Regions from separate parts of the Tessaracoccus yangjingae genome, predicted to be linked through region 3. Evidence: riboswitches for the same ligand, from Rfam matches in the RefSeq annotation. Region 3 holds a riboswitch; each other region holds the start of a gene.

Region 1 (10,351 bases), on a different contig from region 3:
GCAGAGGTCGACGAGGGTACCCGGCCGGGCACCACGACCTCGGACGCGCAGCGGCTGGTTGAGCTTGAGCGGGAAGTGCGCGAGCTGCGTCGGGCCAACCACATCTTGAAGACCTCGGCGGCTTTCTTCGCGGCGGAGCTCGACCGCCCCAACCCCAGGTAGTCGCCTACATCGACGCCCATCGCCATGACGTGGTCGATGGGCGCGAGGTCGGGGTCGAGCCGATCTGTCAGGTCCTCACCGAGGCCGGCGCCAAGATCGCCCCGTCGACGTACTACTCCGCCCGGTCGCGGCCACCCTCGCCGCGCGCGGTGCGCGATGAGGAGTTGAGGGTCGAGATCGCCCGCGTGCACCGCGACAACTACGGCGTGTACGGGGTGCGCAAGGTCCATGCGCAGCTGGTTCGCGAGGGCATCGCCGGGCACGCCTGCCACCCGACGGGCTCCGGCCTGATCGCACGATGCACCACCCGTCGGCTGATGCGCGAGCTGGGGTTACGCGGCCTGATCCGCTCGAAGAGCCCCCGCACCACCCAGCCCGGCAACGGGCCGGACCTGCGCCCCGACCTGGTCGAGCGCCAGTTCCGCGCCGACACGCCGAACCAGCTGTGGGTCGCCGATATCACCTATGTGCGCACCTTCGCCGGCTGGGTCTACGTCTCCTTCGTCCTCGACGTGTTCTCCCGCCGCATCGTGGGCTGGCAGGTCTCCACCAGCTTGCGCACCGATCTGGCCCTCGACGCCCTCGAGATGGGCCTGTGGACCCGGGCCCGCGACGGACACGACACCAGCCAGCTCGTCCACCACTCCGACAGAGGAACCCAATACGTGGCCATCCGCTACACCGAACGGCTCGCCGAGGCAGGAGCAGTCGCCTCGGTCGGCTCCCGCGGCGACTCCTACGACAACGCCATGGCCGAGGCCCTCAACTCCCTGTTCAAGGGCGAACTCGTCCGCAATCGCGGCCCCTGGCGCTCGATCGACGACCTCGAGATCGCGGTGGTCGAATGGGTCCACTGGTACAACCATCGGCGCCTCCACGGAGAGATCGGCCTGATCCCACCCGTCGAATACGAGACCGCCCACTACAGCGCCAGAGCACACGCGACGGCCTGCACCCAGCCCTTCGACGAGCCCGAGCGTGCAATCCATGCCTCCATCAAAGCCGGAACTTGACACCGCATCCTCTCCTCCTACGCCCGCGTCAACGACTGGGCCCAGGTGAAGGTCGGTCCACGCCGGCGTGTGCCGACCGCGATCGTGTCCACCCGCAACCCCGCCCACCAGTCAGCGGTTGTCGGCGCCTCCCTGCGCAACCCCCTGGTCCCCACCCTCCGACTCGACGCCACACAGCCCATCGCAGACCTGGTTCAGGCGCTGAACCGGTTCCAGCCCCGACTACTGGTGTGTTACGCCTCGATGCTGACGCCACTGGCCGAAGCCCAGACAACCGGGAACCTCCACATCTCGCCGGAGAAGGTGATCACCGCCTCCGAGGAGCAGTTGCCTCCAGCCCGTCAGGCGGCCATCGACGCCTGGGGCGTGCAGGTGATCAACACCTACGCCGCCACAGAAACCGCCACCATCGCCTCGACCTGCAGCCACGGCTCGATGCACCTGTACGAGGACTTCGTCATCATCGAACCCGTCGACAACACCTACCGGCCCGTCCCCGACGGCCAACTGGCCGACCGTCTCCTGGCCACCGTCCTCTTCAGCCGCACCCTGCCACTGATCCGCTACGAACTGACCGACTCCATCCGGCTGGCCACCCAACCCTGCAAGTGTGGACTACCCTTCCGGTGCCTCGACACCGTCGCCGGCCGCACCGAAGCGACCCTCCGCATGCACAGCAAGACCGGAGAACCCGTGCAGGTTCAGCCCGGCGTGTTCCACGACGCCCTCGAACCGGTAGCCGTCCACGGCTGGCAGGTCCAACAAACCAACGAGGGGATCACGGTACGAATCGTGGACCCCGACCAACAGGTGGACCTCCACCAGATCACCCGCCGACTCCGAGCCGGACTCGCAGCCGCAGGCGTCAGCGACGATATCCACATGGGCTTCACCGCAGTTCACGACCTTGCCCGCACCCCGCTCGGCAAGGCCCCCCTCATCAGCGGGCTATGAGTAGCCGCCCAACTCCTCCGAGAAGCCCGGACTTGCGTAGAGATACAGCAGCCACATCAGAGTCACCCCGCCACGGTTGACGTTCTCGGAATTGACTGCCGGGGCTCGCGGATGCATCCTTGCCCGGAGATACACGTATGCGTGCTCTGGGGGCGGTGAAATTCCGCACCGGCGGTGATAGTCCGCGACCCGGCCAACTTGTTGGCCGGTTGACCAGGTGGAACTCCTGGACCGACGGTCAAAGTCCGGATGGGAAGCGCACGCTACGGTCAGCGGCAGCGTACCTGCCGCCTGATCGTGTTGCCCCCGAACGCGCCCGAAATGGGAAGTGGGGCGCCGTGACCGAATCACCGGCAGAACTGGCTGCCATGAGACGCGCCCTCGACCTGGCCGTCATGGACGACGCACCGTTCGGGCCGAACCCGCGCGTGGGCTGCGTGATGCTCTCACCTGAGGGTCGTCCCATCGCCGAGGGGCACCACCGCGGCGCGGGCACGCCGCACGCTGAGGTCGACGCGCTCGCCGCAGCCGGCGACCTCGCGAGGGGGGCGACTGCTGTCGTCACGCTCGAGCCGTGCAACCACACGGGCCGGACCGGGCCGTGCACCGAGGCGTTGATCTCGGCCGGGGTGCGTCGGGTGGTGTTCGCCCAAGCTGATCCCAATCCGGAGGCGGCGGGCGGCGCCGGGCGGCTGCGTGACGCGGGCGTCGACGTCGAGGGCGGGGTGCTCGCCGATGAGTCGGCTGAGGTGAACCGCCAGTGGACGGTCGCTGTCACCCGGGGTCGGCCGTACGTGACGTGGAAGTTCGCCGCGACACTCGACGGGCGCACGGCCGCCGCTGACGGCAGTTCACGCTGGGTGTCCTCGCGCGCCGCGCGTGCAGACGCGCACCGGCTTCGCGCACGCTGCGACGTCATCCTCGCCGGGACCGGCACTGTGGCCGTCGACGACCCACACCTCACGGTCCGCCACCGCGACGGCGCCCTTCTCGGGACCCAGCCACTGCGCGTCGTCATGGGGCTGCGCGAGCCGAAGCCGGGAAGTCGGGTGCTCGACGATGCTGGCGAGACGGTGCACCTGCGCACCCGTGATCCACGGGCTGCGCTCGCCGAACTGCACCGGCTTCAGCGGCGCCACGTGCTCCTGGAAGGCGGCCCCACCCTGGCGGCCCCGTTCCTCCACGAGGGCCTGATCGACGAGGTGGTGGCCTACGTGGCGCCGACCCTGCTGGGAGCCGGCAGCCCCGTGATCGGCGACCTCGGCATCACCACTATCGGCGACGCCTTGCAACTCACCCTCATCGACGTCACCCTCCTCCCCCCGCTCGACCCTGGCGACCAGGCCAACCTTCGGCTCACCCTGCGCCGAACCACCCTCGAAGGAGAATGCTGATGTTCACCGGAATCGTCGAAGAACTGGGCCACGTGGTGGCCCTCGAGCCCTACCCTGACGCGCTGCGTCTGACGATCGCCGGGCCCCTGGTCACGAGCGACGCCGCCCCGGGCGAGTCGATCGCCGTCAACGGCTGTTGTCTGACCGTCGTGACCCTCGACGGCGCCGCATTCACCGCCGATCTGATGCAGGAGACCCTCGACAAGACCTCCCTCGGATCCCTCGTACCAGGCAGCCCTGTCAACCTCGAACGTCCGGTCACCGCGACCGCACGTCTCGGCGGCCACATCGTCCAGGGACACGTCGACGGCACCGGCCACGTCGTGTCCCGCGAGCCGAGCGAGCACTGGGACACCGTCACGTTCTCACTGCCCACAGCGCTGGCCCGCTACGTTGTAGCGAAAGGATCGATCGCCGTGGACGGCACCAGCCTCACGGTCGTCGAGGTCGACGACGAGGCCGGGACGTTCACCGTCGGTCTGATCCCTGAGACCCTGGCCCGCACCACCCTGGGCCTCCGGCAGGTTGGCGACCCTGTCAACCTGGAGGTCGACATCATCGCCAAATACGTCGAGCGGCTGGTCACGCAATGATCCGGCTGGACACCATCGAGCGGGCAATCGCCGACATCGCCGCGGGGCAGGCCGTGGTGGTGGTCGACGACGAGTCCCGCGAGAACGAGGGCGACATCATCTTCGCCGCCGAGAAGGCCACCGCCGAGCTGATGGCCTTCACAATCCGGCACTCCAGCGGCGTGATCTGCGCCCCCATGCCCGGAGACCTGCTGGACCGCATGCAGATTCCGCTGATGACCCGCGACAACGACGACCAGTACCGCACCGCGTTCACCGTCACCGTCGACGCCCGCCACGGCGTGAGCACCGGAATCAGCGCCGCCGACCGCGCCCACACCGTCCAGGTCCTGGCAGACCCCGACACGCAACCCGCAGACCTCACCCGCCCTGGCCACGTCTTCCCGCTGCGCTACCGAGAGGGCGGCGTGCTGGCACGCCGCGGACACACCGAGGCCGCCGTCGACCTGGCCAGGCTCGCCGGGCTGCAGCCCGTGGGCGTCCTCGTGGAGATCGTCAACGACGACGGCACCATGAAACGCGGCCAGCAGCTCCGCGACTTCGCCGACCAACACGGCCTCGCGATGATCTCCATCGACGACCTCGCCGCCCACCGCGAACGCGCCGAGCAGCTCGTCGAGCGCGTCACCGAGGCCCTGCTCCCCACCCGACACGGCGACTTCCGCGCGCTCGGCTACCGCAGCAAACTCGACGGCGAGGAACAGGTGGCCCTGGCGCTCGGCGACCTCACCGGCCCCGAACCAGTCCTGACCCGCGTCCACTCCGAATGCCTCACCGGCGACGTGTTCGGCAGCACCCGCTGCGACTGCGGACCCCAACTCGACCTCGCGCTGGCCAGGATCGCAGCCGAAGGCCGCGGCCTGCTCATCTACCTGCGCGGGCACGAGGGTCGCGGCATCGGCCTGGTGGCCAAGATCAACGCCTACGCCCTCCAGGAGACCGGACGAGACACCGTCGACGCCAACACCGACCTCGGGCTCCCCGTCGACGCCCGCCGCTACACCCTGGCCGCGCAGATCATCCGCGACCTCGGCGTCGACGCCATACGCCTGATGACCAACAACCCCACCAAAGTCACCGCACTCCAACAGCTCGGCACCAACGTCGCCGGACGAGTCTCCCTAGTCGTCCCACCAGGGACTCACAACCTCGCCTACCTCACCACCAAACGCGACCGCATGGGACACCTCATCCCCGACCTCCCACCCGAGCAGGAAAGAGCACTGACATGAGCAGACACGGCGCCCCAGAAACGCGCGACGTCGACGCCCGCGGACTCACCGTCGCCATCGTCGCGGCCAGCTGGCACACGGAAGTGATGGACGGCCTCCTCGCCGGCGCACTCCGCGCCTGCACCGAGGCCGGCACCGAACCGACAGTGATCCGAGTCCCCGGCAGCTTCGAGCTGCCCGTCGCCGCCGACGCGGTGGCCAGCACCCACGACGCCGTCGTCGCACTCGGCGTCGTCATCCGCGGCGGCACCCCCCACTTCGACTACGTGTGCTCCGCCGCCACCGACGGACTCACCCGAGTCGCACTCGACCACGCCACCCCCGTCGGCTTCGGCCTCCTGACCTGCGACACCGAAGACCAAGCGCTCGCCCGAGCCGGACTCGCCGACTCAATCGAGGACAAAGGCCACGAAGCCGCCCACGCAGCCATCGACACCGCACTGACCCTTCGACGCCTGCGCTCACCGCACAGGCCCTCCGCCCGACGCGCAGACCAGGCCGACGCGGCTCGGCGCTAGGTTACGCCCGGGTGATCAGCGGGAACCGGCGTGGAGGCGGGGAATTGCACTGATGAGCTGGCGCGTGTACGCCTCGTGTGGGTCGTTCAGGATCGACATGGTCTCTCCCGCTTCGATGACCGTGCCGTCTTTGAGGACCACTGTGGTGTCGCACAGTGCGGCGACCACGCTCATGTCGTGGGAGACCATCACGATGCTCAACTGTCGCTCGCGGCGGAGTCGGGCCAGCAAGTCGATCACCTCGATGCGGGTGGTGACGTCCAGGGCGCTGACCGGCTCGTCGGCCACCAGGACGGCTGGGTCCGTGACCAGGGCCCGGGCGATGGCGATCCGTTGCCGTTGGCCTCCGGAGAACTCGTGGGGGTAGCGGGCGAGGGTGTCGACGTCCAGGCCCACCTCCTCGATCGCGGCCGCCACTCGGGCACGCCGATCGGCCGACGATCGGCTGATGCCCAGTGACACCAGCGGCTCGGCGACGATCTTGTCGACGCGCATCCTTGGGTCCAGTGAGGCGTAGGGGTCCTGGAACACGGGCTGCACCGTTTGGCGCAGCTCACGCAACTGGTGGCGGTCCCGCAGGTTCAGCTCCGCCCCGTCGAAGAGGACCCGGCCGACGGTGGGCGGGTGGAGCGCGAGCAGCAGTTTCAGTGCGGTGGACTTGCCTGAGCCCGACTCGCCGACGATCCCGAGGCTTTCCCCGCTGGGCAGCGCGAAAGTGACGCGGTTCAGGGCGGGGTCGGTGGCGCCGTGGTAGGTGAAGCCTACGGATTCGAAGGCGAGCAGCGGTGGCTTGGTCACGAGATGCTCCCCGTGGTGAGTGCCTCGTCGAGTGCGCGGGCGCTGGCGACGAGCCGGCGCGTGTACGGGTCGGTCGGTGCGTGGACGATCTGATCGATCGGACCCCTCTCGACAATCCGCCCGCCCTGCATGACCAGCGCGCGGCTGACGGTCTGCGAGACGACAGCGATGTCGTGGGATACGAACACCAGGCCCATCCCATGATCGGCACAGAGTCGACGGATGAGGTCGAGGATCTCGGCCTGGACGGTGACGTCGAGGGCCGTGGTCGGTTCGTCGGCGATGAGGACAGCTGGTCGGCAGGCCAGTGCCATCGCAATGGCGACGCGCTGCCGCTGCCCGCCAGAGATTTCGTGGGGGAACGCCCGCGACAGCCGCTGGGTGTCGGGTAGCGCTACCTCTGCCAACGCCCGCTCGACGGCGCCCTTCACAGCGTGTCCACGCAAGCCTTGGTGCCGCCGGAGGGGCTCGGCGATCAGGTCGCCGACACGGGTGAGGGGATCGAGCGCGGTGGAGGGGTCCTGGAAGATCTTCGCCATCCGGCGTCCCCGGATCCCCAGCACCTGCTTCTTGGAGGCGCCGACGATCTGGGTGCCGTCGACGCGAACAGACCCTGAGGACGTCAGTGACCGGGGCAACAGGCCTAGCAGCGCCAAGGTGGTGACCGACTTCCCCGAGCCAGACTCGCCGATGATCCCGACCCGTTCGCCCGGGTCCAGGCTGAACGAGATGCCGTCGACGACGCGCTTGCCGGATCCCGCGACCGTGATGCTGAGATCCTCAACCTCGATGCTCATCTGCGCTCCCGCCGGGTCGGATCGTACCGCTCGCGTAGGCCGTCGGCCAGAGAGTTCGCCCCCAGCACGATCGCCACAATGACCACGCCCGGCGCGACGGCGCCCCACGGGGCGGTCAGCACGGTGCTCTGCGCGCCCTGCAACAGACGGCCCAGCGACGAGTTGGGCGGCGGGACCCCCAGTCCGAGGTACGAGAGGCTCGCCTCCGCGAGGACCGCGGTGCCGAAGATGAGCGCGGCGGTCACCACGAGCGTGGGCCACATGTTGGGCAGCAGGTGGATGAACACGATACGAAGCCAACTGGTGCCCGACGTGCGGGCAGCGGTGACGAACTGCCGCCGCAGCAGCCCTTTGGCCAGGATGCGGGTGAGTCGCGCCACCACCGCCGAGGCTGCCAATCCGATCGAGACCACCGCCGAGGTCAGGCTGGCGCCCTGCATGGCGCCGATCAACATCGCGAGCAATAGCGTGGGGAAGGCGATCACCACGTCCAGGAGAGAGGACTGCACGTCGTCGACCCAGCCGGTGGCGAACGCGGCGAGCAGGCCGACGATGACGCCGATGGCCATCGCTATCGCCATGCTGCTGAGACCGACCGTCAGTGCGATCCTCGTGCCCACCATGACGAAGCTGGCGGTGTCGCGGCCAAGCTTGTCCGTGCCCAACCAGTGATCAGGTCCGGGGGCCTCGAGCCGTCCACCAGTGGTGTCGGCGAGGTCGTAGGGCAACCAGAAGACCGACACCAACCCGACGATCCCCACGGCAGCCAACAACACCAGCCCCACCAGGAGGCTCACCGGCATACCCCGCCGTCGAGCCGGCGCCGGGGCGATCGGCTCGGGCGCGCTTCGGATCTCGATCCCGGCGCTCACGCGTGCGCCCCGGAAAGGCTGGACCGCAGGCGCGGGTCGACGATGCGCTGCACCACGTCGGCGGCGAAACCGACGATCAGCACGAAGAACGTGGTCACCAGAAGGATCCCCTGGATGCTGGGGTAGTCATGCTGGGCGATGGCTTTGGTGAGCATGCTCCCCAACCCGGGCAGCGTGAACACGCTCTCCACCACCACGGCGCCCAGCAGTGTGGACGCGAGCTCGATCCCCAGGATCGAGATGACGGGCACCGAGGCGTTGCGGACGCCGTGGCGCAGGAACGCCTCGCCGAAGCCGCTGCCCAACGCCTGCGCATTGCGGAGGTAGTCGCTCTCCAGAACGTCGAGCGTGGCAGACCGGACATAGCGCACCAGCGAGGCAGTCATGACGATCACGATCGTGGTGGCCGGAAGGAACAGTGAACGCAGCGCCGCGAGCGGGTCGGCCCAGCCCTCTCGCGGGAACCCCCCGGACGGGAACAGACGAAGCTCCAACGCGAACAGCCACACCAGAAGGATCCCGATCCAGAAGACGGGCACCGCGATGCCGAGCTGCGCCACAGCGGTCACGGCGACCCCGAGTCGCGTGTGAGACCGAGCCGCCGCGACGTACCCGATCCCGCTGGCGAGAAGGACGGAGATGACGAAGGAGATCAGGGTCAGCGGCAGCGTCACCTCCAACCGGGACACGATGTCTGGCAGCACGGGGGTGCCGGAGATGAACGAGGTGCCCAGGTCGAGTCGCATCACGTCCCCGACCCACCGCACCAGCTGTTCGTGGACGGGAAGGTTGGAGCCCACCTGCTGCTGCGCGGCCTCGATCTGTTCCGGGGTGGCGTCGACCGAGAGCAGGGCGTTGGCGGGGTCGCCGGGCAGGAGCCGCAGCAGGACGAAGATCAGCAGCATCGCCAGGACGAACGACATCAGCAGGAAGGCGGCGCGCCGGGCCAGGTAACTACCCATGGTCCGGCACACCGCCCTCCTGTGTTGTGACGCTCAGAACTACTCAGGCCTTGGTGATGTTGTACACGTAGAACTGCGAGTTCAGGCCGTTGACCGGGAACCCGGACACCTCGCTGCTCGCCACCACGATCTGCGGATAGAGGTAGAGCCAGTTGCTGGCCGCCTCCGTGGCGATGATGGTGTTGGCCTCCTTGAGCTTGGCGGCCTGCTCCTCCGGGGTGGCGGCCTGCTCGGCCTCGCCTACGAGACGCTGCACGTCGGCGTTGTCGTAGCCCCAGTAGAAGTCCGGGTTGCCATACCAGACCACGTCGCGGTCGTTGACGTGCTCCTGCAGGGTGGCTTCGAACGCACGCTCCTTGAACACCACGGAGTACCACTCGTCGGCGGTGATCACCTTGATGTCGACGGTGATGCCCACCTTCGCGAGCTCGGACTTCAGGAACTCGGCCACGGCCGGGTGCGGGTCGTAGTTGGGCGTCTGCAGCGTGAACGTGAACCCGTCGGCCAGGCCCGCCTCGTCGAGCAGCTGCTTGGACAGCTCAGGGTCGTACGGGTTGACCGAGGTCAGGTCCTCGTACCACGGGTCAGTGGGGGGCACCATGGAGCCGATGAGCTGGCCGCGCCCCGCCCAGATGGACTCCAGCAGCTTCTCGCGGTCGACGGCGGAGTACACGGCGCGACGGACGCGGGCGTCGTCGAACGGTGCCACGCGATCGTTGAACGCCAGGAGCTCCTTGGTGGTGGAGGTGCCCTCGCTGATCTGGAAGTCGCCGCTGCCCTCGAACGGGGTCAGGGCGTCGGGGCTCTGGATCGTGGTGACCATGTCGATCTCACCGGTCAGCAGTGCGTTCGACTCGGCACTCGCGTCGGTGTAGTAGTGGAACGTGGCGCGGGCGTTCTTCGCCGGCTCGCCCCAGTAGTCGTCGTTGCGGACGATGCTCAGCGTGCTGCCCCGCTGCCACTCGTCGAAAACGTAGGGCCCCGTGCCATCGGCCTCCGCCTTCGCGTCGGCCAGGTCAGGGTTGACGATCCACACGTAGGCCATCAGGTAGGGAA
Region 2 (10,351 bases), on a different contig from region 3:
GTCGCGGGAGAAGCTGGCCTCCTACGCCGAGACGATCCTCGCGCCCGGCCTGGGCTTCGGGGAGGCGCTCGTGGAGCTGACGATGGGCATCCGCCGCGACTTCGCCTACCGGCCGGGCGTCACGTCCGTGCGCACCACCGTCGACGAGCTGCTCAAGCTGCGGGCCGGCGTGTGCCAGGACTTCGCCCACCTGGGGATCGCCATCCTGCGGTCCCTGGGGGTGCCCGCCCGCTACGTCTCGGGCTACATCGAGACGGTGCCGGCGCCCGGTCAGGCCAAGCTGGAGGGGGCGGACGCGTCCCACGCCTGGATCTCCGTGCTGGCGCCCAACGGCACCTGGGTGGACGTGGACCCCACGAACGGGCAGTTCGCGGACTCCCGCTACATCGTCACCGCGTGGGGCCGCGACTTCGCCGACGTCAGCCCGCTCCGCGGCGTGATCGTGACCGAGGCCGCCACGTCGAGGCTGTCGGTGGGCGTGGACGTGCTACCCATGGACGGCGACGAGGCCCCTCAGGTGAGCGTCCTGAAGCTGAAGTTGTCGTCGTAGGGCAGGTCCCCGTCCACCGTCGCGTCCACCGTGAGGCGGCTGAGCGTGGTGCGGCCCGCCAGCGTGGTCATGAACGCGGTGTCCGCGGCGTCGCGGCCGGTGCAGATGCGCACCATCGACGTGCGGGGCGCGAGCCCGGTGGCGTCCAGCAGGTACCAGGTGCCGTTCCAGTAGGCCTCGACGACGGCGTGGAAGTCCATCGGGACCAGGCCGGGCGCGTAGACCGACACCAGGCGCGCTGGCATGTTCACGCCCCGGAGGAAGGCGACCACCAGGTGGGCGGAGTCGCGGCAGACGCCGGCCCGGCTGAGGTATGTCTCGAGGGCGCCGTCGACGACGCGGCTGGAGCCCGGCCGGTAGATCACCTTGGTGCGCACCCACTGCGTGACCGCGCTCATCAGCTCGAACCCGGTCAGGCCCGCGAAGTGCGTGTGGCTGAGGTTGGCCAGCCGGTCCGAGTCGCAGTACCGCGACGGCCGGGTGTAGAGGATCTCGTCGATGCCCTGCATGGGCGACTCGGGGGCCGGCGCGAGGACGTCTGCCGTGTAGTCCACCGTCAGGGGGCCGACGGGGACGCCGCGCAGGCGGTGCAGGCGGCTCCCGGAGGGGGCGATCAGCTCCTCGGCCTCCACCTCTTCGTCGCCGGCGCGGAACGTGAGCGTCTCCTCGACCTCCGGATAGTCGGTGCTGACGGCGACGGAGAACACCAGGTCCGCCGGCGCGCCGACGGTCACCTCCAGACGGCTGGAGACGTGGCGCACGCTCATGCGGCCCAACCCGGGAGGGTCAGGACCTCGGCGCCGGTCTCGGTGACCACCAGGCTGTGCTCCCACTGCGCCACGCGCGACCTGTCCGTGGTGACCACGGTCCAGTCGTCGTCCCACTGGTCGGTCTCGTGCGTGCCCAGGGTGAGCATGGGCTCGATGGTGAAGGTCATGCCGGGCTGCATGACGGTGTCCATCCGCGGCTCGTCGTAGTGCAGGATCACCAGGCCCGAATGGAACGTGGTGTGCACCCCGTGGCCGGTGTAGTCCCGCACCACCCCGTAGCCGAACCGCTTGGCGTAGGACTCGATCACCCGCCCGATGACGGAGATCGGGCGCCCCGGGCGGACCGCCTTGATGGCGCGGTTGAGCGCCTCCTGCGTGCGCTCGGTGAGGAGCCGGGACTCCTCGTCGACGTCGCCGCAGAAGAACGTGCCGCAGTTGTCCCCGTGCACGCCGTCCTTGAAGGCGGTCACGTCGATCTTGACCAGGTCCCCGTCCTCCAACGGGCGCAGGTCCGGGATGCCGTGGCAGACCACCTCGTTGACGGAGGTGCAGATGGACTTCGGGAAGCCGCGGTAGCCGAGCGCCGACGGGTAGGCGCCGTGGTCCAGCATGTACTCGTGCGCGACGGCGTCGAGCGCGTCGGTGGTGACCCCGGGGGCGATGGCCTTGGCGGCCTCGTACATGGCCTCCGCCGCGATCCGGCCCGCCACCCGCATCTTCTCGATCACCTCGGGCGGCTGCACGTGTGAGCCCGTGTAACGCTTCGGCGCGGGCCGGCCCACGTACTCGGGGCGGGGGATGCTGCGCGGCACGTCGCGCTGGGGGGTGATGTCGTGCGGGGTCACTGGGTTCACAGTGGTCAAGTCTACGTAAGGCCCGGCTACCCGTCGAAGCGCAGGGAGTTGAGCGACACGTCCACCTCGGCCCGGTTCTCGTCATGGCCGATGGTCACGCACGAGACGTAGACGGCGAAGCGGTCCTTGTCGTCTGTGGGCACCAGGATGATGTCCACCACGTCGCCCTCGATGTCCTGGTCCGCCATGTTGCCGACGAAGATGTTGGACGTCAGCCGCCATCCGATCCGGTCCGAGACCACGTAGTCCTCGTTGATGAGCAGCTCGCGCCGCTCGAAGCCCAGGAACATGCCGGAGGAGGCCATGCAGGTGACGAACTGCTCGGCGGCGGTGCTCATCACGGGCGAGAACCCGTCGGAGACCTTGATGTAGCCGACGTTGACGTTGCTCATCCACCCGAGGGCGATGTCTCGGGTCATGCCGTTGGACTCGTAGAGCCAGTCGATCCACGCGGAGTTCTGTTCCCAGCGCGAGCCCGACGGCGGCTCGATCGACAGGCCTCCGCCGTGCAGCCGCCCGTCGCGGATCTCGCTGCGGGGGTAGTCGTCGGCGGTGGGGCACTCGATGGGCTGCCCGAAGCCGGTCTCGATGGGCGTGGGGCTGGGCGTCTCGGTGGGCACCAGTTCGTTCCACTGGGTGCCGGTGGGGCGGGCGGAGCGGTTGTCCTCCGGGGTGGCGGCGAAGGGGTTGGACCCGGCGGGGAACATGATGATGGCCGCGATGACCCCGCCGATGACCACCAGGGCGATCAGCAGCCACAGCGCCGCGCCCGGCCCCCTGCGGGGGGAGTGCCCGGTCTCCATCCAGCGCTGCCCGTCCCAGTAGCGCCGGCCCTGCGGCGCCGTCGGGTCTGCGTACCAGCCGGGCTCTGCCATGGGCCAATAGTAGGCGCTGGTCAGGCGGTATCCACCCGCGCGCGGGCCCGGGCGGGCGGCCCCGCCCGGGCGCCGCCGCGGGAGCGGGCGCGGTGGGCTGTTTCCGCGCGGTTCGTCATGCGGCTGAAACAAAGTGCGGGCAGACTGGGCGCCATGGATAGGCAGACTGAGTTCGTCCTGCGTTCGATGGAGGAGCGGGGGATCCGGTTCGTCAGGCTCTGGTTCACCGACGTGCTGGGCTCGCTGAAGTCCGTAGCCATCGCCCCCGCCGAGGTGGAGGGCGCCATCTCCGAGGGCGTGGGCTTCGACGGCTCGGCCATCGAGGGCTTCGCGCGCGTCTTCGAGTCGGACATGGTGGCGCACCCTGACCCGTCGACGTATCAGGTGCTGCCGTGGCGGCAGGCAGGCCGGTCCACGGCCAGGATGCTGTGCGACATCAAGCTGCCCGACGGCTCCCCGAGCTTCGCCGATCCCCGCTACGTGCTCAAGCGTGCGCTGCAGAAGGCCGGGCAGATGGGCTTCACGTTCTACATCCATCCCGAGATCGAGTTCTTCCTGCTCCGATCGCTCACCCCGCCGGTGCCCCTGGACGACGGCGGATACTTCGACCACACCACCCTGGGTGACGGCACCGACTTCCGCCGCGACGCCATCACCATGCTGGAGCAGATGGGCATCTCGGTGGAGTTCAGCCACCACGAGGCTGCGCCCGGGCAGCACGAGATCGACCTGCGCTACGCGGACGCGCTGACCATGGCGGACAACGTGATGACCTTCCGGGTGGTGATCCGCGAGGTGGCGGTCAGCCAGGGGATCCACGCGTCGTTCATGCCCAAGCCGTTCTCCGAGCACGCGGGCTCCGGCATGCACACGCACATGTCGCTCTTCGAGGGCGACACCAACGCCTTCTACGACGCCTCGGACGAGTACAACCTGTCGAAGACCGCCAAGCAGTTCATCGCGGGCCTCATGCGGCACGCGCCGGAGATCACCGCGGTGACCAACCAGTGGGTCAACTCCTACAAGCGACTGGTGGGCGGCGGCGAGGCGCCGTCGTACGCGTGCTGGGGGCGCGCCAACCGCTCGGCGCTCATCCGGATCCCGCAGTTCACCCCGGGCAAGACGTCGTCGGCGCGCATCGAGTACCGGGCCGTCGACGCGGCGGTCAACCCCTACCTCGCCTACGCCGTGCTGCTCAACGCCGGGCTCAAGGGCATCGAGGAGGAGTACGAGCTCCCGGAGGAGACCGAGGACGAGGTGTGGCGCCTCACGGACCGCGAGCGCCAGGCCATCGGGATCCAGGAGCTGCCCCGCAACCTCGACGAGGCGCTGCGCCTGATGGAGGACAGCGAGCTGGTGGCCGAGACCCTCGGCGAGCACGTCTTCGAGTACTTCCTGCGCAACAAGCACGAGGAGTTCTCCGCCTACCGCAAGCAGGTCACGCCGTGGGAGCTGGAGCGCCACATCCGCGTGATGTGACGCGGGCCGTCGGTGTCGCGGCTAGAGGGGGAAGGCGCGGGCCGCCTCGTCGGCGTGCACGCCTGAGGCGCTGAGCTGGGCCTCGTCCCACGGGATGCGCCCGACGGCGAGGCCAACAAACGTGTCCGGGGTCATCTCCACCACGTTGGGCGGGGTGCCCCTCGTGTGCCTGGGCCCGGTGTCGAAGCCGATCTGGACCGCCGCGAACGGGGGGACCCGCACCTCGATCGACGCCCCCGGATGCCGCTCGCCCAGCAGCCCGCATCCCGCCCGGCAGACCGCGGCCGTGAGGTCGCGGCCGAGGGGGGCGGGGTCTGCGGCGGCGCGCAGCAGGAGCCCGGTGAGGTCCGGCCGGCGCCTGGACAGTTCGGCGTCGAGCGAAGGATCGGGGCCGAGGCGCTCCCGCAGTGCCGCGACGACCGTCGGGGTGGGCTTGAACATGGTGGCCCCAGGATAACCAGTGCCTGGACGCGCCTCCCGCGGCGGAGGCGCCGGCCTCCGGTTCCGAGTGCGCCGAGCCGCCTGCGGGTGACGCCCGCGCGCCGGGCCGGGCGTCGATACTCTGAGCGGGTGACCAGGTACCAGTCGCAGACCGGCGAGTTCGCCCGGCGCGGATTCGACTCCGCGACGGCCAGCGCGCGCGTCTGGGAGCGGTGGCAGCAGCGGATCGACGGCGAGCCGCCGGTGGACCTCGACGTGTTCGAGCCCGTGGCGGACCGCGACCTCGCCCTCCACTCACTGGACCGCATCGCCGAGGCCGCGCCCCACCTGATCGCCCGCGTCGCCGTCGACGAGGGTTGGCTGCACCGCCTCGTCATGGTGCTGGGCGGATCGACGGCGCTCGCCCAGACCTTGGTGCGGCATCCCGAGGAGATCGAGGCCCTCCGGGAGCCGCCCCGCCGCCGGGGCCGCGCCGGCTGGCAGGAGTTCTTCGCGGCCCGAGTGGGGCTGGAGGACGGTGTGGCGCGCGGACCCGCGGACGCGCTCAGGCTGGCGAACCGGGTGGCGCTCGTCGAGATCGCCGTGCGCGACCTCACCGCGCCGGACTCCCTGGCCCTCGCCGACGAGGTGGCGGAGGAGCTTGCGCACGTGGCCGACGCGGTGCTCGAGATGTCGCTGGCGCACGCGCGCGCCGAGGTGCCGGGGTGGGAGAAGGCCCGGCTGGCCGTCCTCGCGCTCGGTAAGACCGGGGCGCAGGAGCTCAACTACATCTCCGACGTCGACGTGATCTACATCGCCGAGCCGGCCGAGGGCATCGGCGCCGACGAGGCGTTGACCGTGGCCACCAGGCTGGCGGCCGCGCAGGCCCGGCTGTGCTCCGCGCACACCGCCGAGGGCACCATCTGGCAGGTCGACGCGGCGCTCCGGCCCGAGGGCAAGGCGGGCCCGCTGGTGCGGACGCTGGCGAGCTGCCGCACGTACTACGAGAAGTGGGCGAAGAACTGGGAGTTCCAGGCCATGCTGAAGGCCAGGCCCGCCGCCGGTGACCAGGCGCTCGGCCAGGATTTCGTCGACATGGTGTGGCCGATGGTGTGGCAGGCGGGGGAGCGGCCCGAGTTCCTCGCCGAGGTCCGCGCCATGCGCGAGCGGGTGATCTCGCTGATCCCGGCCAAGCAGGCCGACAAGGAGATCAAGCTCGGCTCGGGCGGCCTCCGCGACACCGAGTTCTCCGTGCAGCTCCTGCAGCTCGTGCACGGCAGGGCCGACGAGCGGCTCAGGGTCCGGGGCACCTTCACCGGGCTGACGGCGCTGGTGGGGAGCGGCTACATCGGGCGCGCCGACGGAGCGGAGATGGCGGCGGCCTACCGGTTCCAGCGGGTGCTGGAGCACAGGGTCCAGCTGAGGCGGCTGCGGCGCACCCACCTGGTGCCCGACGACGAGCTGGCCGTGCGCCACATCGCCCGTTCCCTCGGCCTCAGCGGCGAGGAGCTGCAGGCGCGGTGGCGGGACTCCACCCGCCGCGTCCGGCGGCTGCAGCAGCGGATCTTCTTCTCGCCCCTGCTCGACGCGGTCAGCCACGTGCCCACCGACGGCCTCAAGCTCACCCCCGACGCCGCCAAGACCCGGATGCGGGCCCTCGGGTTCGCCGACCCCCAGGCGGCCCTCGGGCACATCCAGGCGCTCACCCGCGGGACGGACCGCGGCGCCGAGATCCAGCGCCAGCTGCTCCCGGCGATGCTCGAGTGGTTCGCCGAGGGCCCCAACCCGGACTTCGGCCTCCTCTCCTTCCGGCAGCTCTCCGAGGCACTGGGCAGCAGCGCCTGGTACCTGCGGGCGCTGCGCGACGAGGGCTACATGGCACACCGGCTGGCCCGGATCGCGTCGTCGAGCCGCTACGTGGTGAACCTGCTCAAGCGGGCGCCGCACCACATCCACATGCTGGCCGGCAACGACGAGCTCCGTCCCCGCGCGGCCGAGGAGCTGACCGAGGCGATGGGCCGGGCGGCCAGCCGCCAGGACGACCTCGACAAGGCCATCGCGTCGGTGCGCGCGCTGCGGAGGGCCGAGCTCTGCCGGATCGCGCTGAGCGACGTCCTCGGCGACGCCGACCTCGCCACCGTGGAGGTGGCGCTCAGCGACCTGGCCTCGGCCACCATCGACGCCGGCCTGGTCCTCGCGCGCCGCCGGGTGGACGCCCCCGAGGTGGGCGTCATCGCCCTAGGGCGGTGGGGCGGCCGCGAGATGTCGTACTCCTCGGACGCCGACTGCATGTTCGTGGTCCCCGACGGCGTCGAGGGCGAGGACCTCACGCGTGCCACCGAGCTGGTGCGGCACCTCGCCGACATCATCGGCAAGCCCGGCCCCGACCCGGCGCTGGTGGTCGACACCGACCTCCGCCCCGAGGGCAAGGGCGGGCCGCAGGTGCGCACCGTCTCCTCGTACGCCACCTACTACGCCAAGTGGGCCTCCACGTGGGAGGCACAGATGCTGCTGCGCGCCCGGCCCGGCGCTGGGGAGCTGCGGCTGGCGGAGGAGGTGCTGGACGGCCTGGCCGGCTTCCGCTACCCCGTCGGCGGGCTGAGGCCCGAGCAGGTCACCGAGATCCGCAAGCTGAAGTCGCGGATGGAGACCGAGCGCATCCCGAAGGGGGTGCCCCGGGACCGGCACCTCAAGCTGGGCCCCGGAGGCCTGTCCGATGTGGAGTGGACCATCCAGCTGCTGCAGCTGCAGCACGCGCACGCGCACCCCGGGCTGCGGACCACCTCCACCCTGGGGGCCCTGCGCCTGCTGGCCCGGCTCGAGCTGCTGGAGGAGGCGCAGGCCGTCCGGCTGGAGGAGGCCTGGGTGCGGGCGAGCCGGCTGCGCGACGCGATCATGCTCGTGCGCGGCCGTGCGAGCGACGCCCTCCCGTCGGATGTCCGCGAGCTGGCCGCGACCTCGGTGCTGCTCGGCTACGGCCCCAGGGAGTCGTCGCAGCTGGTCGACGACACCCGCCGGCTGATGCGCCGCGCCTCGGACGTGGTGGGCTCCGTGTTCTGGAAGGGCTGAAAGCCGCCCGCGAGCGTGGTGCTACCATCGACCCAAACGTGTTCCGGGGTCGGTGTAAGTCCGAACCGGCGGTGATAGTCCGCGACCCCCGCGGCCCAGCCGGGCCAAAGGGTTGACTCGGTGGAACTCCGAGACCGACAGTCAGAGTCTGGATGGGAGGAACACGCGTGTGCGACGGCGCGCGCACGTTTCCGTGCGCGCATGCATGCCGTCGTCCCTGCGCGTACCCCGGACCTGACTGAAGGACCGGGACGATGACCATCCAGGAGCGGCGGCGGGCGCGCACACTCGCGCATCTCGGCGTGTGGTCCGCCTACCCCGCCCGCACCAGGCCCACCGCTGGGCGGTGGAAGACCACAATGGCGGCGTTCGCCGTCGTGCTGCTCCTCTGGTGGGGCGTCACCGCCACCGGCCTGATCGCCCCCCTGTACCTGCCCAACCCGGTCGACGTCGTCTCGCGCATGGTCACCCAGGCCACCACAGGCGTGGCGTTGCGCTACCTGGCGCCCACCCTGGGTGCCGCGCTGCTCGGCGCAGTCCTCGCCGTCGCCGTGGCCATCCCGCTGGGGATCGTGATCACGCACTCGCGGCTGCTGGCCGCGGTGATCGAGCCGTTCGTCGCCGTCTCGCAGACCGTCCCGCTCGTGGCCATCGCGCCGCTGCTGGTGCTGTGGATCGGCTACGGCACCGTGCCGATCGCCGTGCTGTGCGCCATCATCGCGTTCTTCCCCATGGTGACCACCACCGTCGTGGGGCTCCGGTCCCTCGACATGCGCGTGGTCGAGAACGCGCTCCTCGACGGCGCCTCGGCCCGGCAGCGGCTGTGGCACGTCGAGGGCCCCATGGCGGCCCCCGCCATCCTCGCCGGCGTCCGCGGCGGCGTGGTGCTCACCATGACCGGCGCCGTCGTCGGCGAACTCGTGATGGGCGGAGCCGGCCTCGGCACGCTCCTCACCCTCACCCGGGAGGCGGCCGACACGGCGGGGCTGTTCGCCGTCGTCGCCTGGATCAGCCTCACCTCCCTCACCCTGCACGGCCTCGTCCACGTCGCAGAACGCGCCGCGGTCGCCCGACTCCAAGGAGAATCCACATGATCACCCGACGTTCCCTCATCCTCGGCGGCCTCGCCGTCGCCGGCGCCACGGGACTCGCCGCCTGCTCGGCCGGGCCGCAGACCACCCCCACACCCACGCCCAGCGGGAGCATGCTCGCCGACGGCGTGCTCACCGTTGGCCTCACCTACATCCCCAACGTGCAGTTCAGCGCCTTCTACCTCGGCGTGAGGGAGGGGCTGTTCGCCAAGCAGGGGCTCGACGTGACGCTGCGGCACCACGGCCAGCAGGAGGACGTGTTCGGCGCCGTGCTGGCCCGCGAGGAGCACGTCGTGTTCGCCTCCGCCGACGAGGCCATGGTGGCCGCGGCCAACGGCCAGGACCTGCGCACGTTCGCCACCAGCTACCAGACCTACCCGCTCGAGGTGATGGGCGGCGCCGGACTCGGCCTCTCGGCCGAGGAGGGCCTGGCGGTGCTCGCCGGCCGGAGCCTCGGCATCCCCGGCCACTTCGGGTCCAGCTACTACGCGGCGCTGGCCGCGATGCACGAGGCGGGGCTCACCGAGGCGGACGTGAAGCTGATGGACATCGGCTACACGCAGCTTTCGGCGCTGGCCGCCCGGCAGGTGGACTTCATCATGGGCTTCCGCAACAACGAGCTGGTTCAGCTCCAGGCGCAGGGGGAGCAGGTGATCTCGATCCCCATCTCGGATCCGGCGTCGCCGCGCCTGGTGGGGCCGAGCCTCGTCACCGTCGGCACCGAGGTGTCCGACGACGTGCTGGCGGCTGTCGCGGCCGGCATGCGGGAGGCGCAGGAGGCCGTGATCGCGGATCCGGAGGCCGCGCTGGACGCCACCGCCGAGCAGGTGCCCGCGCTCGCCGACCCGGCGCAGCGGGAGTCCGCCGCGAAGGTGCTGGAGGCGACCACAGGACTCTGGACCAGGGACGGGAAGGTCGACGTGTCGCTCGACACCGCGGCGTTCGGGCGGATGGCCGACTTCCTCGTCGAGGTGGGCGTCATCGAGCAGGCCCCGGCGAACCCGTACGTGGATCTCGCCTAGGGTGGTGGCCATGCGCGGAATCGTGGTGCGGGATGACGGGGTGGCCCTCGAGGAGGGCTGCGAGGAGCTGCTGAGCGACGAGGGGGTCCTCGTCGAGGTGGTGTACTCCGACCTCAACTACAAGGACGCCCTGGCCGTGACCGGCAGGCCCGGGGTGGTGCGGCAGCGGCCGCTCATCGCAGGCATCGACATGGTGGGCCGCGTCGTCGAGTCGCCGGACG
Region 3 (10,351 bases):
CAATGACGGCGAGGGACTCGTCGAGTTGGCGGCCGCAGTCGCAGCGACGGGAACCGAACGCGTCCCCAGTGAGACATTCGGAGTGGAGGCGGACGAGCGGTGCCGCGCCATCGGTGGTGAGGCCGCGTGGGCTGATCAAGGCGAGGTGGTCGGCTCCGGTGCGCCGGTCCCGGTAGCCGTGCAACGCGAACGTCCCGTGGGCGGTGGGCAGCGTCGTCACGGCGGCCAGCGTGACGCGGTCGTACAGGTCGCGCCAGGCGACCAGGTCCGCGATCGTGATGACGGGCAGGCACTCGGCCGCGCCGAGGGCGACGACGTCGGGCGTCCGCATCACCTCACCCGCATCGTGGACGAGTTCACCGATCACGCCCACGGGCGGCAGGCCGGCCAACCGGCACAGGTCGACGGTCGCCTCGGTGTGCCCCTGCCGTTCGAAGACCCCGCCCGGCCGGGCGCGCAGCGGCAGGACGTGCCCGGGCCGGATCAGGTCGGACGCCGCGGCGTCCGGGTTGCCGAGGACACGGAGCGTGGTGGCCCGGTCCGCCGCCGAGATCCCGGTCGTGACCCCGGACGCCGCGTCCACGCTGACCGTGTACGCGGTCCGCAACGGGTCGGCGCTGTCGGGAACCATGAGGGGCAGGCCCAGACGGTCGGCCCAGTCGACGGGCAGGGGGGCGCACAGGTAGCCCGATGTGTGCCGCACCATCCACCCGACCCATTCGGCGGACGCCGTCGAGGCCGCCAAGATGGCGTCCCCCTCGTTCTCCCGGTCGGCGTCGTCGAGGACCAGGACCGGACGGCCGGCGCGCAGCGCGTCCAGGGCTGCGGGAATGGTGGCGAACTCAGGCATGGGTGGTCTCCCGCAGGGCGCCAAGTTCGAGACGCTCGAGGTGGGCGACGATGTACTTGCCGAGGATGTCCGCCTCAAGGTTGACGACCGCCCCGACAGCGGCGGAGCCGAGCGTCGTCAGCTCGAGCGTGGTCGGGATCAGCGAGACCGTGAACCGGTCCGGCCGGATGTCGAACACGGTCAGGGACACGCCGTCGACGGTGACCGAGCCCTTCTCCACCAGGTAGCGCTGCACCTCGGGCGGGCAGGAGATCTCGACCACCTCCCACTGCTCGCCCGGCGTACGGGACAGGATGCGGCCCGTTCCGTCGACGTGTCCCTGCACGATGTGCCCACCGAACCGGCCGTCGGACCCCATCGCCCGCTCCAGGTTGACCCGGTCCCCCGGGGTGAGGCCGCCCAGCGACGTGCGCCGGAGTGACTCGGCCATGACGTCGACCATGAACAGGTCCCCGTCCAGGCCGGTCACGGTGAGGCAGACACCGTTGACGGCGATCGAGCTGCCGTGGGTGGCGTCCGACGTGACGAGCGGACCGCGGACGGTCACGACGGCGGAGTCCTCCAGGTGGCGGATCTCGACGACCTCGCCCAATTCTTCGATGATGCCGGTGAACATGATCACTCCTTGCCAGGGTTCGGTTGGGGTTCTGAAAGACCGGGGAGGGGTCGGAGGGTGAGCCGGACGTCGTCGCCCAGCCGGCTCACATCGACGAGGGCGTACCGGTGGGCGTCCGCGAGGGTGCCGATACCCAGGTCGCCGATCAGCGGGGCGCCGGAGCCCACCAGGACGGGCGCGAGGTAGGCGACGATCTCGTCGACCAGGCCGGCCGTGACGAACGCCGCGGCGAGGGAGGCCCCACCCTCCAGCCAGACGTGGCGAACACCGGCTTCCTGCAGGCGCGCCAGGACACCTGCCGGGTCGTCGGCGAGCAGCAGCGTGGACGCATCTGGCGACAGGACGCGGGCGTCAGCGGGGATCGGGCGGCGTCCGACGACCACCCGGACGGGCTGCCCGGGCGCATTCGTGCCGTCGGGGCGGCGGACCGTGAGTCGGGGATCGTCAGCCAGCACCGTCCCCGTCCCGACAACGATCGCCCCGCAGCGGGACCGCAACCGATGGACGTCGAGCCGGGCCGGTGTGCCCGTGATCCAGGCCGACGAGCCGTCCGCGGCGGCGGTCCGGCCGTCCAGGGTGCCCGCCACCTTCCAGGTGACGAAAGGACGACCGTGCGTCACCGAGAACGTCCAGGCCTCGTTGAGGTGGGCCGCCTCCGCCGCCCGGACGCCGCCCAGCACCTCCACGCCCCCCGCGGCCAGCGTGGCCGCGCCGCCGGACGCGGGCGGATTCGGGTCGGCCTGGGCGTACACCACGCGACGGACGCCGGCGCGCAGCAACGCCTCGGCGCAAGGCCCAGTACGGCCGTGGTGATTGCAGGGCTCCAAGGTCACGTACGCGGTGGCGCCGGCGGCGTCCGTACCGGCGGCGTTGAGAGCCTCAACCTCCGCATGCGCCGTTCCGGCGCCATGGTGCCAGCCCTCGCCCACGATCCGGCCGTCGCCGCCGACCAGGACGCAGCCGACGCGTGGGTTCGGGTCGGCCCGCGGGGAGCGGGCGGCGAGCGTGAGGGCACGGTCCATGGCGCTCTCGTGCGCGCTTGTGGTGGCACCGGCTGATCGCCGGTCTTCCAGGATGGTCGGACTCATCTGCCCCTCCGTCGTCTCGTGTGACGACTCCGGGGTAGGGACATGCCAGCGCGCAGCGAAACCGGAATCGCCAACGCAGGAGCGTCGGCGCGCGGCGACGCCACGAACCGCGTGCGCCTCCCATCCGGACTTTAACCGTCGGTACCGGAATCCCACCGGTTCAACCATTGGCTCACAAGGAGCCGCAGGGTCGCGGACTATCACCGCCGGTTCGGAGTTACACCGACCCCGGAGCACGTTCTTGCGGCAAAGAGTAGCGAACTCCACGCGTCTCGGCAGGATGCCGTCCACTTCGGCTGCAGGCACCTGAGGCCTTCCATCCCGCGATGGAGGCGATCGGAGCGCCGGGAGTGCTCAGCTTGCTGCGAAGGGTTGTGGGTCCGTCGGCGGGACCGCTTGAGGGCGACCGGTGGCATGAGCCGCAGACAGCGGCGTTCGACTTTCACAAGGGTGTGGCGACCCCCAGCCCCCGGCCGTCGGTGACCGCCTGACGGCAACATGCGAGTCCGAGCACCTCCACACCGTGGGGAACCCGTGGGAAGTGCACCACGCTTGGGGAGATTAACCCCCCTCCAATGGGGGCGGCAAATCCACAAGCGATGCATTCTTCCTTGTCAGCGGCCTCGACACCGCTCGGGACACAAGAAAGGCGAGAGGTTTCGCCTCTCGCCTTTTTGCTGCATCACCCCTAGTCAAGGGCACATTTGTGCGCGAAAGAGGAGTTGAAGCTCTCTTCTATCAGCCGATAATGACCCCCTGACAAGGACTTATGCGGATTGATTGCCACTTCGTCACCTTGCCGTGGGGAATGCGTGGGGAATGATTCTGAACCCCAGACGCGCGCGGAACACGCGTCCAAGGCTGCACCTCAGCATAGGCGGACACGAGAGGGTCACTGGCGAAAGGTTCGTTGCTCATCGCAGGGCTGCCAGCAGGTCGTTGCAGAGGGCGGCAAACGCGGGAGCGACCGTGGCGTCGCCTCCTGCGGCGGATGCTGCGAGGAGCGCGATCCGGCCTCGGGGTGTGGTCGCGTGCAAGCGCAGGTTCTCGGGCATCATCGGCAACCCCCGTCGCGATGTCACGCGCGGACACGACCTCCTCGTTGACCGCGACGACCCCCACGGCCAACACCCTCTCGCCCTGGACGTCGGGTGCTGGCCCCGGCACGAAGGTGCCCGCCGCGTCGAAGACTTGAACCCGGTCCTCGTCGAAGCCGAACCCCCCACCCCGGCGTCGCATCTCGCGCTGCATCGCGGCCTCCTGTCATCAGCCAGACGAGCCAGTCACCCCGCATAACGCTTGCCGACCGCAGCCGGTGGACAGCTCGGACACCACGGGGGCCTAAGCCCCTGCCACCCTCGCGCCACCTGACCACGCCACGGCTGCCCGTGAGCACCACGTGACGCCCGGTAGCGTGATGTGCTCCTTTGCCGTTATCGACAGCCCGTCCTCCCCCAAGGCGGACGACCGCAGTTGCCACGAAGGGACGCCGACACAGGAGGGCGTCAGTTCACCCGCAGGCCGATGGTCACTTCAAACGCCCTGGTGGGCCCAAGTCAAGCGACATACTCAAAGGATCCCTGGTCGACCGCCCGAGCCTGACTCAGCTCAGCCGATGGTCGTGACAGACAGACGGAGTCCGCATCGCGTGAGACGTCTGCGACCACCCGGCGGTCGTAGGCGCTACAAGCGCACGACAGGAGCGGCACCCGGGTGCCCATCGCAAGGTCGTCGTATCGAATTGCGTCCCTGATTCCGAGTGAAAGTCCCGCGAGCCCCAGCGCCGCGTGCGGGATGTCGTATCGCTCGACGATCGCGCCATTGCGCCTCGAGGGCTGGTGGCCCCGTGATCATTCGTACGGTTGACATGCGAAGCACGATTCGTGAAGAATGTAGCGTGCGAGGGGAAATCCCCCCCCCGCGAACGAAGACCTTCGCCACCCTGGGGGTTAGGCCATGCCTGACTACTTCCGCGCTATCGCACTTGACTTCGACGGCACTCTGACAGACGGTGAGCAACCCTCCTCGGCCGTGCTCGCTGCCCTGGCCGAGGCGCGCGCCCGCGGGCGCCGCCTCGTGCTCGTCACCGGCCGCACACTGCGTCACCTGCGGGCCGGCTTCGCCGATGTGGACAACTGGTTCGACGCAATCGTCGCCGAAAACGGCGCGGTGCTCCACACCAGGGCGGGGTCGCAGGTGCTGGCTCAGCCGATCGACCCAGCGCTGGCCGACGCACTCACGGGCCGCGGGGTCCGGGTCGACCGCGGGCAGGTACTCCTGGGCTGCTCGGCGACCCACGACCACCTCGTTCTGGAGGAGGTCCGTCGGCTCGGAGCCGACTACCAACTCACGCGCAACCGCGGCGCCCTGATGATCGTGCCGGCCGGCGTCACCAAGGGAACCGGACTGGACGCCGCCCTCGACAACCTGGGCCTGTCCCGACACTCCACTATCGCCATTGGCGACGCGGAGAACGACCACACCATGCTCGCGCGCTGCGAGATTGGCGTCGCCGTCGCCAACGCCGTCGAGTCTCTCAAGCGCCGCGCCGACATCGTCACACTTGCCCCGGCCGGCAAAGGGGTGATCGAGATCCTGCGCGGTGACGTCCTGGCCGGGCGCTCCCACGTGCACCCCGAACGCTGGCAGATCTCGGTAGGGACCTACCTCGACGCCACCCCTGCCACTATTCCGGCCTCCCAGGTCAACATTCTTGTGACGGGTGGCACCCGTGCCGGGAAGTCCTTTCTGGCCGGGCTCATCGCCGAGCAACTCATCCGTCTCGCCTACGCCGTGGTCGTCATCGATGTCGAGGGGGACCACACCAGTCTGGGCGCCCTGCCCAACGTCGTTCATCTGGGTGGGCACGAGCCCGGTCCCAGGACCGGGCTCATACGCACCCTGTTGAGTCACCTTGGCACAAGCATCATCGCCGACCTGTCCCAGCTCACCGGGAAAGAAAGGCACACGTGGTACCAGGAAACACCGCCCCGGCTCGCCGATCTGCGCAGCGACCGCGGCCTGCCCCACTGGGTGCTGATCGACGAGGCCCACGAATCTCTCGGCCAAGAGAGCAAGACTCCACACCTGTTCGCACCGGACCGCAAGGGCCACTGCATGATCACCTATCACCCCACCGAACTCAGTGCTGAGGCTCGGAACAGCATCGACATCCTTGTGTCCCTGCAGCCAACTACCCTTGATGCGGAGGACGCGGTCGTCGCCGCCACCACGGCGTTTAGCAGGCTCTCGGTCAACGATGTCCTCGCCGCATTCTCCGCCCTCCCCACCGGGGCTGGCCTGCTCGTGCGCGCCAGCGAGCCCGGAGTGCTGCGCCCCTTCATAGTCGGCCACCGGCGTACCACTCACGAGCGCCACTGGCACAAGTACGCGACGGCGGACCTACCGGTCCATCGGCGGTTCGTGTTCCGCCGCAGCCGGGAGTCAACCTCCGGTCACGAGGCTGCAAATCTACGCGACTTCCACAGTGAGTTGGACGTCTGCGAGGCCGACGTCATCGCTCACCACGCCGAGGCCCATGACTTCTCCCGCTGGATCCGGGGCGTATTCCGCGATGAACGCCTCGCCGCCGAAGTCGAGCAGGTCGAGGCCGAAATGACCACCGCTCGGCGGGAGAACGTTGAGGCCGCCCGGCGTCGGCTCCTGGCTGCCCTCGAGCACCGCTACCCCGGCTGAGGCTTGCCCGGCGAGAGGTGCGCCGGCCGCGGCTCGCCAAGCCACGGCCCCCCGACGGTGCCGGGAATGCCCCCGGAAGGATCCGAAGGGGTTCTGCTGGGCGGCTGCGGCCTACTTCACGCGTGAGCCGCGCGACCATCCCTCAATCTTCTCGGGCCTGGGTGAGCGGTGTTGCCCGTCTCATATCCGTGGTCGCGCAGCAGTCGCAGGCCACACAGCCCCAGAACCGGCCAGGTGTTTGAGGGTAAAGGCCAGCAGCAAGCTGATGGCTCTGGCTCCTCGTCGATTACCCCCTGTGGGGTGCGGACAGTCGTTCGGCCACGTTCTCCAGAGCCAAACCCCTTGACCCCTTGACCAGCACGACGTCCGCAGGACTCAGCCAGGCGGCGGCGGTAGCAGCGGCGGCGGCCCTGTCCGATGCCACGGTGCTCTCGACGCCACCGGCTCCGGAGACCAGGTCGTCGGCATGGGCGCCGATCGCGATCAACCGGTCCACGCCGAGCGCTGCGGCAAGCGCCCCGACCTCGACGTGCGCCGCGGCGGCCCCGGGGCCGAGTTCCAGCATGTCGCCCAGCACCGCGAGGAGGCGCCCGCCGGGTCTACGCAACGAGGCGAGGGTGCGCAGTGCCGCGGTCATGGAGTCGGGATTGGCGTTGTAGGCGTCGTTAACCACCAGCGCCCCGTCCGGACGGGAGCTGAGTTCCATCCGCCAGTGCGAGCGGGCGGTGGCGTTGCCAAGAGCCAGGGCAACCGTGGAAACGTCCAGGCCCTGCCCCAGCGCCGCCACGGCTGCGGCCAGCGCATTGCCCACCTGATGGGCTCCGGTCACCTGCAACGCCACCGGGGCAGACCCTCTGGCTGCGCCGCTGGCGTGCAGCATGAAGGTGGGCCGTTGCCTGTCAGAGGCCCCGACTTGCTCGGCCCAGACCCGCAGGTCCCCCCACCCGGGCGCAGCACCGACGGCAAAGGTGGCGATGCGGGCGCCGGTGCGTCCGGCCATCGCTGAGACGAGCGGGTCGTCGGCGTTCAGGACCGCCCAGCCTTCTGCGGGCAGCGCCTCCACGAGTTCGCCCTTTGCCTTCGCGATCGCCGCTACCGACCCGAACTGGCCGAGGTGAGCGTGGCCGACGTTGAGCACAATGCCAACGTGAGGCGTCACAATCGGGCACAAGGAGGCAATGTGACCACTGCCGCGGGCTCCCATCTCGCTGACCAGGAACCGTGTGGCCGCATCCACCCTGGTGGCAGTCAGCGGCACCCCGAGCTCGTTGTTCAACGAGCCGACAGGGGCGACCGTGGGGCCGGCGGTCGCCAGCACCTGGGCCAGTAAGTCCTTGGTACTGGTCTTGCCTGACGACCCGGTGATGCCGACGGTGACCAGTCCGGCCGCGACGGCTTCCTCCACAAGCGCCGTTGCCAGGGCGGTCAGCCCGGCCAGCGGGTCGGGCACCACAAGTTGCGGGACCGCCATGGGGAGTTCCTTGCGCACGAGGACGGCCGCGGCGCCAGCCGCGACCGCCCCCTCAACGAAGTCGTGACCATCGGCTCGCTCCCCCGGCAGAGCGACAAAGAGGGCGCCGGGGGAGCATGCGCGTGAGTCGATAACCACGTCGGGGCCGACGAGAGTGCCAGGGTCGCCGACCAGCCTGGCTCCCGTCAGGCGGGCCAACCGGTCGGCGGTCTCTCTACGCATGCGATTCATCATTCACGAATTCTGGTACGTCTGTCAAGTTACAGTCCACCATGATCAGCTTCTCGCGACTGACATCTCCGACGAGCGACGCTGACTTGACGTGGAGACACTTCTCCTGTTTCCTGGGGCAAGAAGGGGAGTAGTCCTCGCTCCGCATCGTCAACACGGTCCCCACCTCGGGATCCGGTGCGCAGGGCCCACAAGGCCGATGAGACCTTCACGAAACTCGTGGAGGTCTTTGTCATGAATGTTCCTTGGTGGGCGTGGTTCGCCGTCCTAGGTGTGATCCTGGTGATGCTCGCCGTGGACCTGATCGCCCACCGCACAGCCCACGTGATCGGCGTGCGAGAAGCCGCCGTCTGGTCGATCGTGTGGGTGACGATCGGTGTCGCGTTCGGTGTGCTGGTGTGGACGTTGTGGGGGGCGGAATTCGGGCAGCAGTATTTCGCCGGATACCTGATCGAGAAATCCCTCGCCGTGGACAACGTGTTCATCTGGGCTATCATCTTCGCCGCGTTCGCGGTCCCGCGCGAGTTTCAGCACCGAGTGCTGTTCCTCGGCGTCCTCGGCGCGCTGATCTTCCGCGGAATCTTCATCGCCGCCGGCGCTGCGCTGATTGAGAACTTTTCCTGGATCCTCTACGTCTTCGCCGCGTTCTTGATCTACACCGGGTGGCGAATGTTCCGCTCACGCAACGAGCACGTCCACCCCGAGAAGTCCCGCATCCTCAAGCTGTTCCGCCGGTTTGTGCCGATGACCGACGCGTACCACGGGCAGAAGTTCCTGATCCGCAAGGCAGGACTAGTAGTGGCGACGCCGCTGCTCGCGGTGCTGGTGCTGGTGGAGATCACTGACATCATCTTCGCCGTCGACTCGATCCCGGCGATCTTCGCCGTGACCAGCGAACCGTTCCTCGTCTTCACCGCCAACGCGTTCGCGATCCTCGGCCTGCGAGCCATGTACTTCCTCCTCGCTGACCTGATCCACCGGTTCGTCTACCTCAAGATCGGACTCTCGTTCGTCCTGATCTGGGTGGGCATCAAGATGCTGCTCCTGGATGTGCTCTACATCCCGACCACGATCAGCCTCGCCGTCGTCGCGACCATCATCACGGTGTCCATTGTCGCCAGCCTGCGCGCCACCCGCGGCCAAGGCCGACGCGAAGTGCAGGCCGAGGCTGCAGGGGCGTTCCGGATCGCCACCGACGAGGAGCTGGGCGCGGTCGAGCCGGTCTTCCGCCGCCGTGTACTTGTGCTCGCGGGGAGCCGGAACGATCGCTCCGGCGACTGACCGTAACGCCGGCCCGCTGCGATCAGGGAAACACCCGCGGCGGCGCTACACCCGATCCCTCAGCCAGTCAGAGGAGGTACACCCGACCGCCAGACTGAAGGGTGGTTGGCCGAAACTGCTGACGATGCCCAACGCCCACCGGCCGAGACGCGCCATCACCCGAGCTCAACCGACCCGCCGTTATCCACATCACCGCCCACCCCGAAGGGAACGCTAATGAAGTTGTTCGACCTCCTCACCAGCCTGGCTTCCCAGGCCCGCAACAAGACCCCCTCCCCAGCGCCGACCCCCGGCAGCGAACCCCGAGACTGGAGAAGCACGCTGCGGGGCACAGTGGACGCACTCATCGGTAACACGGCAGCGGAACCAGCCCAGCCGCCGTTCACGCCGCCCGCCGCCACCCAGTCAGCACCCTCGGGATCGGTCGGACTGACCCCATCGCCGCCGGATCACCAGGCGGCCGACCGTGCCGCTGTGGCCCGCTACGAGTACCTGCTGCGCACCGCCGAACCCGTCCAGCTTGAGCGGATCCACGCAGACGCGTTCGCACGCCTCACTCCCGCAGAGCGGGACCAACTCCACGCGCGACTGCGCACCGAATTACCCCTTGGGGAGCAGCCGCGCACATCGCAACCGGCCGATCTTGCCCGCACCGCCACCCGTGCCGAGGCTGCTCAGCCCGGCTTTCTGGCCGGTATCCTCGCCCGCATCCCTCGACCCGGCGCCGCCACGACCGGGCAGAGGGTCGGGGTGGCCGCTGCCAGTGCGGGAGGTGGACTCCTGATCGCCGTCGCCGGCGGTGCGGCAGTTAGCGCCATCGCCGCCCCGCTCCTCGCTGAAGCCGTCAACGTCGGTATCGATTTCGACGCCCTTGCCGGGTTGGTCAGCGTGGAAGGCTTCACCAGCGGTCTCGAGGATCTCACCCCCGGGGCCACTGACCTGGCTGACGGGGTGAGCGGCGTCACTGCCGGGGCATCCGAGCAGATCGGCGGATTGGGAGAAGACATCACTGGCTTCGGGGAACAACTCTCCAACCTTGAGATTCCCGGCTGGGGAAGACTCTTCGGAGGCTGACCGGAGCCAACCACGCTAAGCACGTCATCCCTGACCGGACAACA

The links. A riboswitch is a leader RNA that binds a small molecule or an ion and turns the genes downstream of it on or off. The one in region 3 is predicted to bind FMN.
Region 1: it holds a riboswitch for FMN, as region 3 does, so the genes downstream of both, ribD (bifunctional diaminohydroxyphosphoribosylaminopyrimidine deaminase/5-amino-6-(5-phosphoribosylamino)uracil reductase RibD) here and ribD (bifunctional diaminohydroxyphosphoribosylaminopyrimidine deaminase/5-amino-6-(5-phosphoribosylamino)uracil reductase RibD) in region 3, are expected to answer to the same signal.
Region 2: it holds a riboswitch for FMN, as region 3 does, so the genes downstream of both, ACZK5D_RS02395 (ABC transporter permease) here and ribD (bifunctional diaminohydroxyphosphoribosylaminopyrimidine deaminase/5-amino-6-(5-phosphoribosylamino)uracil reductase RibD) in region 3, are expected to answer to the same signal.

Annotation. Positions count from the first base shown of each region.
Region 1 covers NZ_JBUZNN010000002.1:509,644-519,994, reverse strand. Annotated here, with positions in the region: one part of gene ACZK5D_RS05320 (IS3 family transposase) at 1-121, shown strand, start outside; one part of gene ACZK5D_RS05320 (IS3 family transposase) at 121-1,175, shown strand; gene ACZK5D_RS05315 (phenylacetate--CoA ligase family protein) at 1,245-2,129, shown strand; FMN riboswitch at 2,267-2,395, shown strand; gene ribD (bifunctional diaminohydroxyphosphoribosylaminopyrimidine deaminase/5-amino-6-(5-phosphoribosylamino)uracil reductase RibD) at 2,498-3,523, shown strand; gene ACZK5D_RS05305 (riboflavin synthase) at 3,523-4,116, shown strand; gene ACZK5D_RS05300 (bifunctional 3,4-dihydroxy-2-butanone-4-phosphate synthase/GTP cyclohydrolase II) at 4,113-5,348, shown strand; gene ribH (6,7-dimethyl-8-ribityllumazine synthase) at 5,345-5,866, shown strand; gene ACZK5D_RS05290 (ABC transporter ATP-binding protein) at 5,882-6,664, opposite strand; gene ACZK5D_RS05285 (ABC transporter ATP-binding protein) at 6,661-7,461, opposite strand; gene ACZK5D_RS05280 (ABC transporter permease) at 7,458-8,264, opposite strand; gene ACZK5D_RS05275 (ABC transporter permease) at 8,330-9,295, opposite strand; gene ACZK5D_RS05270 (ABC transporter substrate-binding protein) at 9,339-10,351, opposite strand, start outside.
Region 2 covers NZ_JBUZNN010000001.1:499,793-510,143, forward strand. Annotated here, with positions in the region: gene ACZK5D_RS02360 (transglutaminase family protein) at 1-550, shown strand, start outside; gene ACZK5D_RS02365 (transglutaminase-like domain-containing protein) at 514-1,317, opposite strand; gene map (type I methionyl aminopeptidase) at 1,314-2,174, opposite strand; gene ACZK5D_RS02375 (DUF2510 domain-containing protein) at 2,201-3,049, opposite strand; gene ACZK5D_RS02380 (glutamine synthetase family protein) at 3,236-4,528, shown strand; gene ACZK5D_RS02385 (sterol carrier family protein) at 4,550-4,969, opposite strand; gene ACZK5D_RS02390 (bifunctional [glutamine synthetase] adenylyltransferase/[glutamine synthetase]-adenylyl-L-tyrosine phosphorylase) at 5,099-8,017, shown strand; FMN riboswitch at 8,053-8,185, shown strand; gene ACZK5D_RS02395 (ABC transporter permease) at 8,272-9,111, shown strand; gene ACZK5D_RS02400 (ABC transporter substrate-binding protein) at 9,108-10,130, shown strand; gene ACZK5D_RS02405 (MDR family oxidoreductase) at 10,141-10,351, shown strand, end outside.
Region 3 covers NZ_JBUZNN010000011.1:61,015-71,365, forward strand. Annotated here, with positions in the region: gene ribB (3,4-dihydroxy-2-butanone-4-phosphate synthase) at 1-850, opposite strand, end outside; gene ACZK5D_RS14220 (riboflavin synthase) at 843-1,466, opposite strand; gene ribD (bifunctional diaminohydroxyphosphoribosylaminopyrimidine deaminase/5-amino-6-(5-phosphoribosylamino)uracil reductase RibD) at 1,469-2,554, opposite strand; FMN riboswitch at 2,663-2,794, opposite strand; gene ACZK5D_RS14230 (HAD hydrolase family protein) at 4,511-6,250, shown strand; gene ACZK5D_RS14235 (UDP-N-acetylmuramoyl-tripeptide--D-alanyl-D-alanine ligase) at 6,537-7,943, opposite strand; gene ACZK5D_RS14240 (TerC family protein) at 8,187-9,233, shown strand; gene ACZK5D_RS14245 (hypothetical protein) at 9,450-10,307, shown strand.